Regions from separate parts of the Sinomonas terrae genome, predicted to be linked through region 1. Evidence: predicted binding sites of a transcription regulator. Region 1 holds the regulator's gene; the other holds the start of a gene.
What was found. Region 1 encodes Rex, which represses fermentation and respiration genes when NADH is low (regulators of the CRP and FNR family bind a similar motif). Its sites were predicted from a motif close to CTTGTGAANNNNTTCACAAG; they were not measured.

Region 1 (4,774 bases):
GCGTACGTCATCGTCATGTTCCTCGCCGGCGTGCAATGGGGAGAGGTCCTCGCCGGGATGACCTTCCAGCGGCTGCAGCCTGGGGTGCAGTTCTGGGGACTTGTCGCGGCCGTGTTCGGCACCTCGATCTCCCCCTACCTGTTCTTCTGGGAAAGCGGGCAACGCATCGAGGAGATGCGAGCCCGCCCAGAGCACGGTGACAAGCCGGCCGCGGACACGGACATTCCCGACTTCAAGGCGATCCGGCGCCGGCGGCAGCAGCGTATCGACGTCGTGACCGGGATGACCGTCTCGGTGGTGGTGATGCTCGCGATCATCGTCGCCACGGGCGCGACGATCGGCCGGCATCCCACAGATATCAGTTCGGCCGCCGACGCCGCCCAAGCGCTCAAGCCGCTCGCCGGACCGCTCGCGGGAGCGGTGTTCGCGCTCGGTTTCATCGGCACGGGGCTGCTCGGCGTTCCGGTCCTCGCGTCGGCAGCGTGCATCGGCATCAGCGGCCTCACCGGAAAGGCCTGGGGATTCGACCGCAGTCCGCGCAAGGCTCCGCTCTTCTATGGGCTGCTGCTCGCCGGGCTCATCGTCGGCACGATTCTGGCGTCGATGTTCACCGACGCCATTGCCCTGTTGGTCCTCTCGGCGATGCTCAACGCCATCGCCGCGGCGCCGTTCCTCGTCGTCGTCCTTCTGATTGCCGGGAACCGGGCGATTATGGGCAAGCGGACCAACGGCCGGCTGTCGAACACTGTCGGTTGGGTGACGGCGGGCATCATGGGGGCGGCTGGCATACTCGCGATCTGGGCCCAGTTCGCTGGGGGCTAAAGAAAGCAGGGGCTGGCGAAGGCTGGGGCTGGAGAAGGCTGGGGGCTGGAGCGCCGCCCACCTTCTCCATTTCGGGTACGCCAACTCCCTCCTCCTCGTACTCGAGACGGCCAGGGGGAGGGTATCCGTACCCGAGACGGCCCGGGGGAGGAATATCTGTACCCGAGACGGCCAGGGGGAGGGATATCTGTAGCCGAAACGGCAAGGAGGGCGGCTAGCGTCGGAAGCGCGTGTAGCTGCGCCAGAGTCCGTAGACCGCACCGCCGAGGGTCGCGAGCTTGAGGCCGAGGGTCGCGGCGCGTCGGCCCGCCCGGAAGTCGTAGATGGGCCAGTTGTGCGTGTTCGCGTGGTGGCGGAGGCGGGCGTCGGGATTGATGGCCACAGGATGGCCCACGAGGCTGAGCAGCGGAATGTCGTTGTGCGAGTCCGAGTAGGCCCAGCAGCGCTTGAGGTCCAGGCTCTCCCGCTCCGCGAGCTCGGCCACCGCTTCCGCCTTGGCTTTGCCATGCAGGATGTGGCCCACGATCCGCCCGGTGTACTCGCCGTTCTCGATCTCCGCGACAGTGCCGAGCGCGCCTGTGAGCCCGAGCCGCTCCGAGATGACGGACGCGATCTCGATGGGCGTCGCCGTCACAAGCCACACCCGCCGCCCAACGCGCAGGTGCTGCTCAGCGAGCGCCTTCGTGCCGGGCCAGATCCGGGATTCGATCATCTCGTCATAGACCTCGTACCCGACGGTTGCGACGTCCTCGGCCCGGATGCCGGCCGCGAGCGCGAGGGCTGAGCTTTGAATCGAGTGCACGTCTTCGAGGGTTTCGCCCCGGAGGAGGAACGTGAACTGCTTCCACGCGAACCCCGCCGCGTCGCGGAGGGTGAAGACCTTGCGCTCGTACATCTTCCGGCCCACATGGAAGAGGCTCGCGCCGCGCATGAGGGTGTTGTCGACGTCGAAGAACGCCGCCTCGGTAGGCCGCGCCTGCGGAGCCGGGCGCGCCGAGGCATACGCGTACTTCTGGGCGGGCATGGTCCGAGTGTAGTCAACACCGGAGGGGCACCGCGCTACCGTGGAGGCATGCACACCCCCGAGATCGTTCTGGTCACCCGTCGCGAGTGCCATCTGTGCGAGGCAGCGCGCGACGTCGTGGGCAGGGTTGCCGCGGACATCGGCGCCTCTTGGAGCGAGCGGCTCATTGACGACGACGGAGATCTTGCCGCGCGCTTCGCCGAGGAGGTTCCGGTGGTGCTCGTGGATGGCGTGCAGCGGGACTTCTGGAAGATCGATGAGGCACGACTTCGCCGCACGCTCGCTGCCGCTTCCCGGACGGAGCAGGGCTGACGCTTTGGCAACTGTCGTTTTGGCTGGCGAGCAGCACGGTCCTAGAGTGAGTCGGGCCTAGGAACGGTCGCGGAAGGAATGATGCAGTGACGTCTCACGCGCAGTCGCCTGAGGGCGTCACGGGTGAGGCGCCCGCGAAACGGTTGCCGAGTGCCGTCGTCGCCCGGCTCACCGTCTATCTCCGCGCGCTCAACGGCTTCGTCGCGGAAGGGATTGAGCGGGTCTCCTCCGATGCTCTCGCCGAGGCATCTGGGGTGAGTTCGGCTACTCTCCGGAAGGACCTCTCCCAGCTCGGCTCCTACGGCACCCGGGGCGTGGGCTACGAAGTGGACAACCTCCTGCAGCACCTCTCGGCCGCGCTGGGACTCACCCGCGATTGGCGAGTCGCGATCGTCGGCGCGGGAAACCTCGGCCGTGCCCTAGCCCGGTATGGCGGCTTCGAGGTGCGAGGCTTCGAGGTCGTCGCGCTGCTGGACACGGACCCGGAGATCATCGGCAACGAGGTGGGCTGGCTCCGCGTCACGGACGCGGCGAACCTCGAGGCCATCTTCCGCCGCACACGGGCGAATATGGCCGTCTTGGCCCTGCCGGGATCAGCCGCGCAGCAGGCCTGCGACCGGGTGATTTCTGCTGGCGTCCGGAGCATCCTCAGCTTCGCGCCGACGATCCTGCAGGTGCCCCGCGGCGTGACCCTCCGCAAGGTGGACATGGCGACCGAGCTGCAGATCCTCGCCTACCACGCGCAGCGCGGCGAGGCGGGCGGCCAGACCGGCGAGAACGAGCACGGCGAGCCAGCGGCGGGCACCGCCCCCTAGCGAGAGGGCGGGCGGCGCGGCTAGCGGATGTAGCCCCTCCGTGCCGCGGCGGCGGTTGCGAAGTAGAAGTTCGACGGCGGGAGCCACTCGAGCACGGTCGCCACCACGTAGGCGGTGGTCGTCGTAGCGCTCAAGAGGTAGAGCGGCGCCTGTGAGAAGAACTGGTTCACCATGATCGGCGCGAGGGCGAACAGGTAGATGATGCCCAAGAGCGCGCTCAGCGCGGAAAGGGCGGCGAAGACCGTCTGCAGGATCCGGACCCAGTTGCGCCCCGAGCGGATTCCGAAGGCTATGAGGATCCCGATTGCGGCGAAGACCAGCGTGGTCACCCACAGTGTCGGCTCGATCATGCCCTGGATCTGCTCAGCCAGGCCCGGCGGGAGGGACTGGCGGGAGCGGATGGCGACTTCGGCGAGCGTCGTGTTCACACTGTTCTGCGCGATCTGCGCTTGCGCCGGCACAGCCAGAAGCGGCAGCACCGCTGAGGCGATGAGGCACCAGAAGGCAGCATTGACCGTGCCGGGCCGCTCCAAGCGCCGCGGGCCGGGCATCCCCGGGAACGCACCTGTCGGGAGCTGGCTGGGCCAGGGGCCGGAGTGCGGACTCTGAGTCATGTGGCTCACCGCCTCACTGCCCATAGGGGTTTCCGAAGGACCGCGGGGGGCCGGAATAGGGGTTGTTGAACTGGTTCTGGTTGTCGAGGAACGCAGAGACCGGCCGGCGGAACAGGAGGATGATCGACGCGATCGCGAGCGCAATGGTGATGAGCGAGAAGAGCCCGGCGCCGAAGAAGCTCAGGATCGCGAGGGCGAGGAACACGGTGGCGAGTACGCGCGCCCAGCGGCGCCCTCTCCTGAGGAAGACAGCGGAAACCGCGAGCACGATGGCGTTGATCACCGCTCCGGCGAAGAGAACCCACAGGAACGTCAGGATGAGGCTACGGACCCTATCCGGTGCGAGCGGGGGCCTTGTCGCCTCCTGTGAGTACATGTTCTGGAGCGTGCCGATCTGGCTCGAGGTAACCGCGAGGCCCAAAATGCCCACGAGCACCTCGACGATGGCAGTCGCGATGATGAGCCAGAAGACAATCGTGACGGCCGACTGCTGGGCACTCGGCGGCGGGGTCTCGTAGCCGAAGGAGCCCGACCCGGGCGAGCCGTAGGGAGCCTGGCCGTACGGACTCTGGCCGTACTGGGGAGTTTGGCCGTACTGGGGAGTTTGGCCGTACTGGGGAGTTTGGCCGTATTGGGAAGGCTGGCCGTATTGGGGGGCCTTGTCGTACTGCGGAGGCTGGCCGTACTGGGGTTGCCCGTACTGCGGCTGCCCGTACTGAGAGGGTTGCCCGTACTGCGGCGGTTGCCCGTACTGGGACGGCTGCCCGTACTGGGGCGGTTGCTGCGCGTGGTGCCCGGGCTCCGGAGTCTGGGCGCCGGGGGCATACTGCCCGAAGCGAGGCGCCGGCCTCGGCTCCTCGGCGCCGGTCCCTGTGCTTTCGGTTCCCGTTCCCTCGGGTCGAGAGCTCCCAGTTCCCGCGCTCTCGGATGCGCTTCCCTCAGTTCCCGCGCTCCCAGTTCCCGCGCTTTCAGATCCGGTTCCCTCAGGTCCCGCGCTCTCGCGTCCCGCGTCATCGTCCCGCGGGCCCTCGGGCTGCTGGGGGTTGCTCATGGCTCGTCCTCCGCTCGGCGAATACGGAGCGGCCACTGTTCCGTCCCCGCAATGCCCACCATACCGGCAGGGACCCCGCAAAAGCTCGGATATTCGGGGCCGAGATCTCCACGGAATTCTTGCCGCAATCCTCCCT
Region 2 (4,774 bases), 970 kb from region 1:
GCGCAGGTAGGCGTTGACCTCGTCCTTCGTGGTCTCGTGCTCGAGGGTCAGGTTGAGGATGGCCATCGAGACGTCAGGGGTGGGGACGCGGATCGCGTTGCCCGTGAGCTTCCCGGCGAGCTCGGGAAGGGCCTTCGCGACTGCCTTTGCCGCACCGGTCTCGGTGAGCACCATATTGAGGGCGGCAGAACGGCCGCGGCGGTCGCCCTTGTGGAAGTTGTCGGTGAGGTTCTGATCGTTGGTGAACGAGTGCACCGTCTCGACGTGGCCGTGAACGACGCCGAACTTGTCGTTGACGGCCTTGAGGACCGGCGTGATCGCGTTGGTCGTGCAGGAAGCAGCAGTGACGATGCGCTCCGCTTCAGTGATGTCTGAGTGGTTGATGCCGTGGACGATGTTCGGCAGACCGCCCTTGCCGGGCGCGGTCAGGAGCACCCGCGCAACGCCCTTGCTCTCGAGGTGCTGCGAAAGGCCCGCCTCGTCACGCCACTTTCCGGTGTTGTCGACCACGATCGCGTTGTCGATCCCGTACGCGGTGTAGTCGACCGTTGCGGGGTTGTCGGAGTAGATCACCTGGATGAGCGTCCCGTTCGCGAGGATGGTGTTGTTCTCCTCGTCGACGGTGAGGGTTCCTTCGAAGGGACCGTGAACGGAGTCGCGGCGGAGGAGGCTCGCACGCTTGACGAGGTCCTTGTCCGAACCCTTGCGCACGACGATCGCCCGCAGGCGAAGCCCGTGGCCGCCGCCTGCATGCTCGATGAGGATGCGCGCCACGAGTCGGCCGATGCGGCCGAAGCCGTACAGAACGACGTCGGTGCTCGGCCGGGGGTCGGCTCCGTGCTGCCCGACGATGGGCGCGAGTTCGTCGCGGAGGAACGCCTCGAGCGAGCGGCCGGCTCCCTCGGAACGGAACTTCTCGTTGAGCCGCGCGAGATCTAGCGACGCGGCGCCGAGCTGAAGCGAATCGAGGACCCTCAGGATCGGGAGGGTCTCCTCGAGGTCGAGCTCCTCGCTGTCGATCTGCCGGGCCCAACGGTGGAGCTTGAGCAGGCTCACGACGGACTGGTTGATAAGACTGCGGCCGTGAACAGAGGTCACGACGTTGTTCTCGCGGTACAGGCGCCCGATCAGGGGGATCATCTCTTCCGCCGCGGCCTCTCGGCCGACCCAGATGTTGAGGCTGGCGTCCACTTTACGGGCTGTCTCCGTCATGCTCACACAGGTGCCTTTCTCTGCGGTCTTGCGCACGCCGTCGTGCGCGGCCGGGGCCTGGTGCTGGCGCCCGACACGAAGAAAGCCGACACTGCGATCGCAGAGCCGGCTCCTGAACTTCCACGTTCATTATCAATTCTACGGGCCGCATCCAAGGGACAGGCCGGGAACGCCTGTGAAGTCACTCACAGACTCTCACTTTCGGGTGCGAGGACAGGCCGGCCTGTGAGCCGGGTTCTGTCACCATGCCGAGTTGCCCCAGCATGGGAGGCGATCATCCATCTAGGACCGCCGTTGCCGGCGGCCTCAAGCGGCCTACCCGGGCGCTCGGGCGGGCAGCCCTCGAACGCGCCCTGTCTGGCCTTGCTCCGGGTGGGGTTTACCGAGCCTCCTCGGTCACCCGAGGAGCTGGTGGTCTCTTACACCGCCGTTTCACCCTTACCGTCACGGTCAGCGTCGATGACGTGGCCCGCGACGGCGGTCTCTTCTCTGTGGCACTGGCCTGCGGGTTTCCCCGAGTGGGCGTTACCCACCACCCTGCCCTGCGGAGCCCGGACTTTCCTCGCGACACCCTCCTGAATGGAAGAAGCGTCCCGCGATCGCCCGGCCGACCTGACCTCGCCCCAGCATTCTACCGGCGGTGCGCCTCTTCTCCGCACGGCGGATTCGTCTGGGCGACGGTAGGATTCCGTGGTGCTCATCCTCCTGCCGCCCTCCGAAGGCAAGACCCCCGCCCCGGAGGGCGCCGCCGTCGATCTTTCCGCCTTGAGCTTCCCCGGCCTCGAGGTCGCGCGCAAGGAGGTGATGGAGAGCCTCGCCGAGGTCAGCGCGCGCCACGATGCGCTTGAAGCCCTAGGTGTGGGACCTTCCCTTGCGCACGACGTCGAGCGCAACCGGCGGCTTCACGCCGAGCCGGCGGCGCCCGCGCACCAGGTCTACTCAGGAGTGCTGTATGAGGCACTCGGCTACTCGTCCCTCACCCCCGCTCAGCGGCGGAAGGCCGACGCCTCGATCGTAGTGATTTCGGCGCTGTGGGGCGCGGTGGGCTTCTCGGATCTCGTCCCGGCCTACCGTCTCTCAATGTCGACGGCGCTCCCCGGCCTCGGGAGGCTCGCCTCCTTCTGGAAGCCGCACCTCGCCGAGGCACTCGTCGAACGCGCCTCCGAGGGCCTCGTCGTCGACTGCCGATCGAGCACTTACGCCGCCGCCTACGCTCCCCCGGCCAGCCGGACGGTCACGGTCGACGTCCTGAGCGAGCGGAACGGGAAGCGAACAGTGGTGAGCCATTTCGCGAAGCATCATCGGGGCGAGTTCGTCCGGCATCTGCTCACCCGCAAGGGGCGGACTGCCGGCACCCCCGAAGCGCTCCTGACAGCCGCGCGGGAACGCTGGAACGCCGAGTTCCACGAAGGCACCGGCAGGAAGCCTTCCTCGCTCGTCCTCGTCCTCGAGGGCTAGTCAGCTCCACTCGGGTGAGCGCACGAGGATGCAGCCCGAATCGGGGCAGAAGACCACATCGTCCTCGGAGGCAGAGCGAATGGCGGCGAGATCACCAGGGCTGAGAGACATGCCCGACCCCTCAGAGGTGCCGTGGAACAGGCGCGCCGCCCCGACACCGCGTTTTGCGAGGGTCTTTTCGTAGACCTCGACGAGGCCCCCATCAATGTGGGCTGCGACCTCTGACCTCTCGGAAGCCACGTGGGCGCGCTCCTCGGCCACGGCGGAGAGCTGAGCGTCGAGCTCACTCCGGAGGGCCGCGCTCGCTGCTTGCGCCTGAGCGAGCTCGGCTGCCGCAGCAGCCTGTCGCCCGCGCAGGCCGTCGAGCCGTTCGAGGACCTCGAGCTCCGCGTCTTCGAGGTCCGAGCGACGCGCAGAGAGCCCCTCGATGTCGTGCTGGAGCGCCTGGAGGTCCTTCGAGAGGCCACCCGCGTAGAGCCGCGCCTCGTCCTTTTCGATCCTTGCGCTGACCTGCTCGACGCTCTGCTCGACCTTGACGAGCTCAGCCTGCGCTTCCTCGACAGCGAGGTCGGCCTCACGTGCGGCGCGCGAGGCAGCCGCCAGTTCCTCCGCAATCGGTACAAGCCGCGGGTCGGCGTCGAGCGCCTGCCTGCGCAAGTCCAGGGAATGGAGCTTCGCGTCGAGCGCCTGGAGGTCGAGCAGCTTGAGCTGTTCGGCAGCGGGGGCTTTGGGCATAGTTCCTCCTAGCGGGTTCGAGCGTGCCGCTCGTGGCTGCGACTCTATCCCTCGCCGGGCGTGAGGATGAAGTCCCATGGGTCGGTATTGACCGTGGAGACCCGGATGTCGATCGCATGCCCCTGGTCGTGCAGGACGTTGTCGAGCGCCTGCGCCGCCGCGGGCAGCCACAGCCACTCGCTCGCGAAATGGCTCACATCGATGAGGTACGGGCGCCCGTCAGGGCTCGATTCGCGAGCCTCAGACGCCGGGTGGTGCCGAAGATCGGCGGTCACATACACATCGGCGCCCGCGGCTCGGACACTCTCGAAGAGGCTGTCCCCTGCGCCGCCACAGAGCGCGACGCGGCGCACGAGTCCGTCACGGTCACCCGAGACCCGCACTCCCCCGGCAACCGTGGGGAGGATCCCGAACAGGGTTCCAGCGAAGTCGGCGAGACTCGTGATCTCGGGGAACTCGCCGACGCGACCGATGCCCTCCTCAGGCAGACCGTTCTCCGCCTTCGTGAGCGGCTCGACGTTCTCAAGCCCGAGGGCGTCGGCGAGGACGTCGGAGACGCCGCCCACTGCGCTGTCACCGTTGGTGTGAACAGTCAGCAATGCGGTGCCGGACTCGATCAGGCGGTGCACCGCCCTCCCCTTGGGGGTGTTCGCCGCGACCGAATGGACGCCGCGCAGAAGCAGGGGGTGATGGGTGATGAGGAGATCGGCGCCCCACGTCGCAGCCTCTTCGATCACCTCGAGGACGGGGTCCACCGCGAAGAGCACCTTGGTCACCTCCTGCGAGGGATGCCCCGTCACGAGGCCGACGGCGTCCCACCCCTCGGCGAGGGACTCCGGCCAAAGCTCCTCGACGGCGAGGAGCACCTTGGCGAGGGTCGCCGTCGAAGCCGGCGCTCCGGCGTCATTCGCGCCCGCGTCTTCCGCGCCCACCTCTTCTCCGGCCACCGCTTCCGGGGAAGGCTGCTCCGTGCCCTCTTCTGAAGCCTTCTCGGGGATCTGCTGCGGACGTTCCTCGTCCACGCTGGCTCCGTCGGCCGACGTCTCAGGTCCAGCGCCCTGTCCCGTACCGCTCTCCTCAGTCACTAGGCCCGGTCCTCTCTCGGGAATCTTCCGCTCGTCCCGGACATTGTAGGCAGCATGAAGACCTTCATTCTGGCCGGCGGATGCTTCTGGTGCCTCGACGCCGTCTACCAGAAGACGCGGGGCGTGACGTCCGTCGTCTCCGGCTACACGGGTGGCGCTCTGCCCAATCCCGACTACTACAGCGTGTGCAGCGGCATGACGGGACACGCCGAGGTGGTGGCCGTGACGTTCGACGAGACCGTCATACCCGCCGAAACCGTACTCGACATGTTCTTCGCCCTCCA

Region 2: L0M17_RS08255 (glyceraldehyde-3-phosphate dehydrogenase) is a predicted target of Rex. The motif match lies at 1,385-1,404, and genes of this name have one in related genera.

What each region holds. Positions count from the first base shown of each region.
Region 1 is NZ_JAKZBV010000001.1:802,489-807,262, forward strand. It holds gene L0M17_RS03695 (Nramp family divalent metal transporter) at 1-822, shown strand, start outside; gene L0M17_RS03700 (HAD family hydrolase) at 1,037-1,846, opposite strand; gene L0M17_RS03705 (glutaredoxin family protein) at 1,895-2,158, shown strand; gene L0M17_RS03710 (redox-sensing transcriptional repressor Rex) at 2,245-2,973, shown strand; gene L0M17_RS03715 (hypothetical protein) at 2,994-3,587, opposite strand; gene L0M17_RS03720 (hypothetical protein) at 3,601-4,638, opposite strand.
Region 2 is NZ_JAKZBV010000001.1:1,768,004-1,772,777, reverse strand. It holds gene L0M17_RS08255 (glyceraldehyde-3-phosphate dehydrogenase) at 1-1,212, opposite strand, end outside; RNA gene rnpB (RNase P RNA component class A) at 1,423-1,827, opposite strand; gene L0M17_RS08245 (YaaA family protein) at 1,906-2,670, shown strand; gene L0M17_RS08240 (zinc ribbon domain-containing protein) at 2,671-3,405, opposite strand; gene L0M17_RS08235 (Nif3-like dinuclear metal center hexameric protein) at 3,450-4,337, opposite strand; gene msrA (peptide-methionine (S)-S-oxide reductase MsrA) at 4,545-4,774, shown strand, end outside.